DNA from 2 places in the Stenotrophomonas sp. Ker107b genome. Region 2 is predicted to be linked to the other one. Evidence: predicted binding sites of a transcription regulator. Region 2 holds the regulator's gene; the other holds the start of a gene.

Region 1 (3,408 bases), 530 kb from region 2:
CGCCTCACGCTGACCACGATCTCGTCCATGGTGCGGCCGGCACTTTCGACCTGGCGCGTGCCCGCGCCCACCTTCTCGACCGAATCCCCGATCAGCTGCTTGATCTCCTTGGCCGCCTCGGCCGAGCGCTGCGACAGCGAGCGGATTTCCGACGCCACCACGGCAAAGCCGCGACCGTGCTCGCCGGCACGCGCCGCTTCGACGGCCGCATTGAGCGCAAGGATATTGGTCTGGAAGGCGATGCCGTCGATCACCCCGATGATGTCGACGATGCGGCGCGAGGACTCGTTGATCAGCGACATGGTCGAGACCACCTCGTGCACCACCTGGCCCCCCTGCGCAGCCACCTCCACCGCCCCGCCCACCAGCTGGTTGGCCTGCACGGCATTGTCGGCCGTCCGCCGCACGGTAGCCGTCAGCCCCTTCATCGAAACGGCCGTTTCTTCCAGGGCGGCCGCCTGCTGCTCGGTGCGCACGGAGAGGTCGCTGTTGCCTTCGGCGATCTCGCTGGCGCCCACCGCGATGGTGTCTGCGGCCAGCTTGATCTGGGCGATGATGCCGGCCATCGCTTCGACCAGCGCATTGATGCCGTCGCAAAGCTCGGCGATCGGGCCGGTTTTGTCCTGGGTGGCGATATGTCCGGTCAGGTCCCCGCTCTGGGCGGCGGCCACCACTTCACGCGTCTGTGCCACGGCCTCCTGCAATGCCTGGGTGTCACGCACCTGGGCGGTGATGTCGGTGGCATATTTGACGACCTTGAACGGACGACCGTTCATATCGTAGATCGGGTTGTACGAGGCCTGGATCCAGACCTCGCGCCCGCTCTTGCCCAATCGTTTGTACTGGCCGGCGTCGTACTCGCCACGGCCGAGTTTCGCCCAGAACGCACGGTACTCGGCACTGTCGCGGTACCCAGGCTCGGCGAACATGGAATGGTGCTGGCCGCGCACCTCGTCCAGTGTATACCCCATGGCTGCGAGGAAGTTTTCGTTGGCCGCCAGGATGCGGCCGTCGAGATCGAACTCGATCACCGCCTGGGACTTGTTGATCGCCGCCAACTGGCCGGCAAAATCGGCGGCCTGGAATTTCTGTGCGGTGATGTCGGTGGCGAACTTGACCACCTTGTAGGGCCGCCCGTCGGCGTCGAACACCGGGTTGTAGGACGCCTGGATCCAGATGTCACGGCCGCCTTTGCCGATGCGGCGGTACTGTCCCGCATCGAATTCGCCACGCCCCAGATTCACCCAGAAGTCCCGATATTCCCTGCTTTTGGCGTACTCCGGATCGACGAACATGGCGTGGTGCCTGCCTTGGATGTCGTCCAGCGTGTAGCCGAGCGTCTGCAGGAAGTTCTCGTTGGCCTGCAGGATGGTGCCGTCCAGGTCGAACTCGATCACGGCCTGGACCCGATGCAGGGCCTTGACCTGGTCTTCCAGCTCGCACTGGCGCTGTCGGGCGTCGGAGACCGCGCCCTCCGTGCTGCGGCGGGAAGCGAACAATGTGGCGAAAGCGTGTCGCGGGGACCATGCACCTGTCTCGGAGGCACGGTCGGGCACATGCGTGTGCAAGCCTGAAGTAAGCATCGTTAGACCTCGGTGTCCGTTTAGCGAATAGGTCAACCCCGGGCGGCGGCCCGGTAGCGGTATTCCGTTGGCTGGACTCACGAAGATCGCCGGTGGGGCTGACGTTACTTCAGTGCGCTTCAAACACCGCGACAGGCGGCGGCAATGAACCGTTCAAACAGGTGTAAAGCCAGATATCCACGTGAGTGTGCAGGCAATGACTGCGAGTCATATAACGGCCGAGATTCCGGGAGCTTTAGGGCACGCTGCGGTTCAGCCTGCACCGGCTCACTCGCCGCCCTCCGAGCCGTCCTGGCTCTCAAGCACCTCCACGTCCCCCGCCACCAGGGTCTCCACCTGCACGTTGTCACGTCCCATCGCCTTGGCCCGGTAGCACTGCGCATCCGCGGCGGCCACCGCATCATCCACGCTCATGCTGCCACCGATCCGGGCGATGCCGATGCTGGCGCCCACCTTCAGCCGCTGCAGGTCCCAGGGAATGGACAGCCCGCGCAGCGACTCCAGCAGGTCGCTGGCGATCCGGCGCGCGCGTTTGAGCGAACAGCCGGCCAGGATCACCGCGAACTCATCGCCCCCCAGCCGCGCCACGATGTCCGAATCACGTACCCCATGGCGCAGCAGACTCGCCACCGCCCACAGCACGGCATCGCCGGCGAGATGGCCATGGGTATCGTTGACCGGCTTGAACCGGTCCAGGTCGATGTACATCAGCGACGCCGACTGCCCCGTCCGGGCGACCCGGGTGATGGCCTGCTGCAGGTGAGCCTCGAACCCGCGCCGGTTGCTCAGCTCGGTGAGCGGGTCGACTTCGGCCAGGTGCCGCGCTTCCCGCTGCCGGGCGCGCTGCTGGGTGACATCGCGGATGACCCAGACCGCGCCAGTGGTCTGCCCGTCCTCGCCACGCAGCCAGGCCCGGGTGACGTCCACTGGCAACAGGTGGGCGCCCACCGAGAGCAGCAGATCCGAATGGAGGTCGACGGCATTGCTCTCCGGGTCCAGCAGCACGGCCAGGTCCAACGGCGAGCGCGGCGCGTACTCGGTGGTCAGCTCCATGACGTCCTGCAGCTGACCGCCGGCCAGTGATTCGGCCCCCTCGCCGGCCAGCGCGCGTGTGGCCGCCGCGTTCGCGTACTGGATGCCACCGTGCAGATCCAGGGTCAGCACCATGTCGGCCACCGCATCCAGGGTGACCCGGGTGCGCTGTTCGGACTCGCGCAGTTGCTGGCCACTCTGGCGCTGCACCGTCACGTCCTGGATCTGGGACACGAAATGCAGCGGCTCCCCACTCTCCGAGCGCACCAGCGAGACCGAGAGGCGGCCCCAGACCAGGTTGCCGGCCTTGCCCAGATAACGTTTTTCCATGTGGTAGTGGTCGCGACGCCCGGCCAGCAGGTCGCCAAGCAAGGCCAGATCGGTGTTCAGATCATCGGCGTGGGTGAGCGTCTGGAAGTCGATCTGCAGCAGTTCGGCGCGGGTGTAGCCGAGAATCCCGCACAGCGCATCGTTGACGTCCAGCCAGCGACCTTCCAGCGAGACCAGGGCCATGCCCAGCGCCGCCGATGAGAACGCGCCGGCGAACTTCTTGGCCGCCACATGGGCCTGCTCGCGCACTTCCAGCAGCGGGGTCAGATCCACCGCCATGCCCACGTAACCGATCCGGCCGCCCGCACCGTCGAGCGGGCTGATCGACAAGCGCACCTGGCGGCGTTCCCCGTCCTTGCGCACGAAGGTCCACTGACGTGACCAGGTGCCCTGGGTCGCGCGCGCGGTGAGTGCCTGGAAGATGCTCGGTACTTGCCCGTCCGCCGGTGCGTCGGCCTGCAGA
Region 2 (3,408 bases):
GAGCAGGTCGTCAGCGTCGACCTGTGAAACCTGGTGGCGGTCCAGACCGGTTACGGCCGGGCCGGCCAGGCCGTTGTCACGCTTGTGCGCGGTGTCGTCCTGCGGCGGCAGCCCGAGTGCACCGAAGCCCTCATGCACGCGACGCACGATGCCCACCACGCGGCGGATGATCTGCCCGGTGAGATCCTGGTAGCTCTGGGTGAGCGCGATCTCGGTCAGGTTGTGGCGGATGCGGTCCAGCTGCTGGTCCTGGTCGGCCGTCAAGCCATTGGCGCGCAGCTGCTCGGTGAGCGTGCGGCATTCTTCGGCCAGGTCCAGGGTGCGGTGGGTGGCCTGTTCGGTCATCGCCACCACGTGATCCAGGCGCGCGCAGGCATCGTCCAGTTCGCCGGCTTCGCTGGGCAGGCTGGGCAGCTCGCCCAGTGCCTGGCCCAGCTCGCGGGCGAGCCGGTTCAACCCGGCCATCATCGGCTGGGTGCGCAGCGCGGCGAGTGCGTCGATTTCCTGACGCCACGCGGCTTCGTCACCCGATTCCAGCGCGGCCAGTGCATCCTGCAGGCGCTGCACCAGCGCTGATTTGTCGCTCAGGGTTTCCATCAGGCGCTCGCCGCCAGACGCTCGAAGATCTTGCCGAGCTTTTCTTCCAGGGTCTGGGCGGTGAACGGCTTGATGATGTAGCCGTTGACGCCGTTCTGGGCCGCTTCGATGATCTGCTCGCGCTTGGCTTCAGCAGTCACCATCAACACCGGCAGCGTCTTGAGCTTGGCGTCGGCGCGGATGGCCTTGAGCAGGTCGATGCCCGTCATCACCGGCATGTTCCAGTCGGTGACCACGAAATCGAACGGCTGGCTCTGCAACAGCATCAGCGCGGCATGCCCGTCCTCGGCTTCGGCCGTGTTGGTGAAGCCCAGATCGCCCAGCAGGTTCTTGACGATACGACGCATGGTCGAAAAATCGTCGACGATCAGGATACGCATGTTCTTGTCCAAAGCTCTTTCCTCGGTCTTAATGGTTCTCGAGGCCGGCGTCGGCCGCCTCGAAGATTTTCAGTCGGCCACGCAGGCGCAGCACGGCCTGGCCATGGATCTGGCACACGCGCGATTCGCTGACGCCCAACACGGCGCCGATCTCTTTCAGGTTCAGTTCCTGCTCGTAATACAGCGACAGGACCAGCTGTTCGCGCTCGGGCAGCAGCCCGATCGCGTTGCCCAGCTCGCGCCCGAACTCGCCACGCTCCAACACCTGCTGCGGGGTCGGGCCGCCCTGGGCGACGGTGTCCAGCTCGCCCTGGTCTTCGATCCGTGATTCCAGGCTCAGCACCTGGCCGCGCGAGGCATCTTCCATCAGGCGCAGGTAGTCCGGCAGCGGCATGTCCATCGCGGCCGCCACTTCGGTGGCGCTGGCGGCGCGTCCGGTGCTCTGTTCGAGCCGGCGGATGGTGGCGGCGGCGTCGCGGGCCCGGCGATGGACCGAGCGCGGTACCCAGTCACCACGGCGGATCTCATCGATCATCGAGCCGCGGATGCGGATCGAGGCATAGGTCTCGAACGAGGCGCCCTGGTCGGCGTCATAGCTGCGCGACGCTTCGATCAGGCCCATCATGCCGGCCTGGATCAGGTCGTCGACCTCCACGCTGGCGGGCAGACGTGCCGCCAGATGGTGGGCGATGCGGCGGACCAGGTCCGAGTGCTGGGCAATGCACTCGTTCGCGGCGACCCGCTGGACCTCTTTGTATTGTGCGGCGCCTTTCATGCGGTCACCCCGCGTTGCTTGAGGATGCGTTCCAGGAAGAACTCGACGCCACCACGCGGCTCGGTCGGGGCCTGCCAGCGTGCGGTACGGCGTGCGATCTCGGTCAAGGCCAGCGCCGACGGGCTGGACGGGTAGGCCTTCACCACCGGCTGCTGGCGCTGGACCGACAGGCGCAGCCAGTCGTCCTGCGGCACACAGCCGAGGTAGTTGAGCGACACATCGGCCAGGAACTTCTCGCAGACGCGGGTCAGCTTTTCGTACAGCACCCGGCCTTCATTCGGGTCGCGCACCATGTTGGCGACCACCTGGATCCGGTCCACGCCGCGTTCGCGCGAGAGGACTTTGATCAGGGCGTAGGCATCGGTGATCGAGGCCGGCTCGTCGCAGACCACCACCACGGTGTCCTGGGCGGCCTGGCAGAAGGTCAGCACGCCGTCGGTGATGCCCGCGGCCGTGTCCACCACCATGATGTCCAGTTCGCGCTCCAGCTCGGAGAACACGTTGACCAGGCCGATGTGCTCGGCCTGCTGCAGCTCGGCCATGTTGCGGCGGCCCGAGGCCGCCGGCACCACCAGCACGCCGCCGGGGCCTTCGATGATGACCTCCTCCAGCGTGCAGCGCCCGGCGACCAGGTCGGCCAGGGTCACGGTCGGCTTCAGGCCCAGGATCACATCGACGTTGGCCAGGGCCAGGTCGGCATCCAGCAGCAGGGTACGTTTGCCCATGCTGGCAAGCGCCACGGCCAGATTGGCCGAAACGTTCGTTTTGCCCACGCCGCCCTTGCCGCCGGTGACGGCGATGGTGCGGACCGGGCCCAGCGGCTGGCTTCGGGTAGCCGACAACGGGAAGGTCTGGGTCAGCTTGGCGTACTCACGCGACGGCATGGTTCAACTCCGGGTTGCAGGGCATATCGGCCGCGCGGCGCAAATCTTCAAGGCGAAGTACAAGATTGGCCGCGCTGGCACGGTGCAGGTCTTCAGGAACGTCCTGGCCATCGGTGATCCAGGTGATCGGCAGGCGGTGGTCGACGGCCACCGACAGGGCGGTACCGAAGCGGCCGGTCTCATCCAGCTTGCTCAGCACCACGCCCTGCGGGTTGGCGGCGCTGAAGCGGCGGACCACCTCGTCCATGTCGCCGAAACTGGTGTTGGCCGGCAGCACCAGCAGGGTGCGGATCTGCTCGGCGGCCCGCAGCCACTGCAGCTGGGCGGCCAGGGCACGGTCGCGCGGGCCCAGGCCGGCGGTGTCGATCAGGACCAGCTTGTAGTCCTTCAGGCGCTCCAGCAGCTGGTTGAGGTCGCTGCCGCTGCTGGCTTCGTGAACTGCGATGCCAAGCTGGCGGCCGAAGCCGTACAACTGCTCGCGGGCGCCGATGCGGCCGGTATCGGTGGTGACCAGGGCGACATCGCGGGCGGCGTGGGCTTCGGCGAACCGCGAGGCCAGCTTGGCGATGGTGGTGGTCTTGCCGGCGCCGGTCGGGCCGACCAGGGCGATCACACCGCCGGCTTCCAGCGGATCGACCGGGGCGATCGGCAACTTCCTGGAGAGCAGGCCGAGCATCAGGCCACGGCCGCGGTGGGCGTCGGTGTCCAGCGGGATCTGCATGGCCACGTCGCGGCTGATCCCGGCATCGAAGCCGTATTCGTCCATCAGGTC

What was found. Region 2 encodes FliA, which starts transcription of late flagellar genes. Its sites were predicted from a motif close to TAAAGTTTNNCNNNCNNNGGCCGATAA; they were not measured.
Region 1: ACWV8V_RS07280 (methyl-accepting chemotaxis protein) is a predicted target of FliA. The motif match lies at 1,795-1,821, and genes of this name have one in related genera.

The regions. Positions count from the first base shown of each region.
Region 1 covers NZ_JBSPHX010000001.1:1,588,174-1,591,581, forward strand. Annotated here, with positions in the region: gene ACWV8V_RS07280 (methyl-accepting chemotaxis protein) at 1-1,583, opposite strand, end outside; gene ACWV8V_RS07285 (PAS domain S-box protein) at 1,851-3,408, opposite strand, start outside.
Region 2 covers NZ_JBSPHX010000001.1:1,057,269-1,060,676, forward strand. Annotated here, with positions in the region: gene ACWV8V_RS04970 (protein phosphatase CheZ) at 1-597, opposite strand, end outside; gene cheY (chemotaxis response regulator CheY) at 597-989, opposite strand; gene ACWV8V_RS04980 (RNA polymerase sigma factor FliA) at 1,006-1,752, opposite strand; gene ACWV8V_RS04985 (MinD/ParA family ATP-binding protein) at 1,749-2,636, opposite strand; gene ACWV8V_RS04990 (AAA family ATPase) at 2,623-3,408, opposite strand, start outside.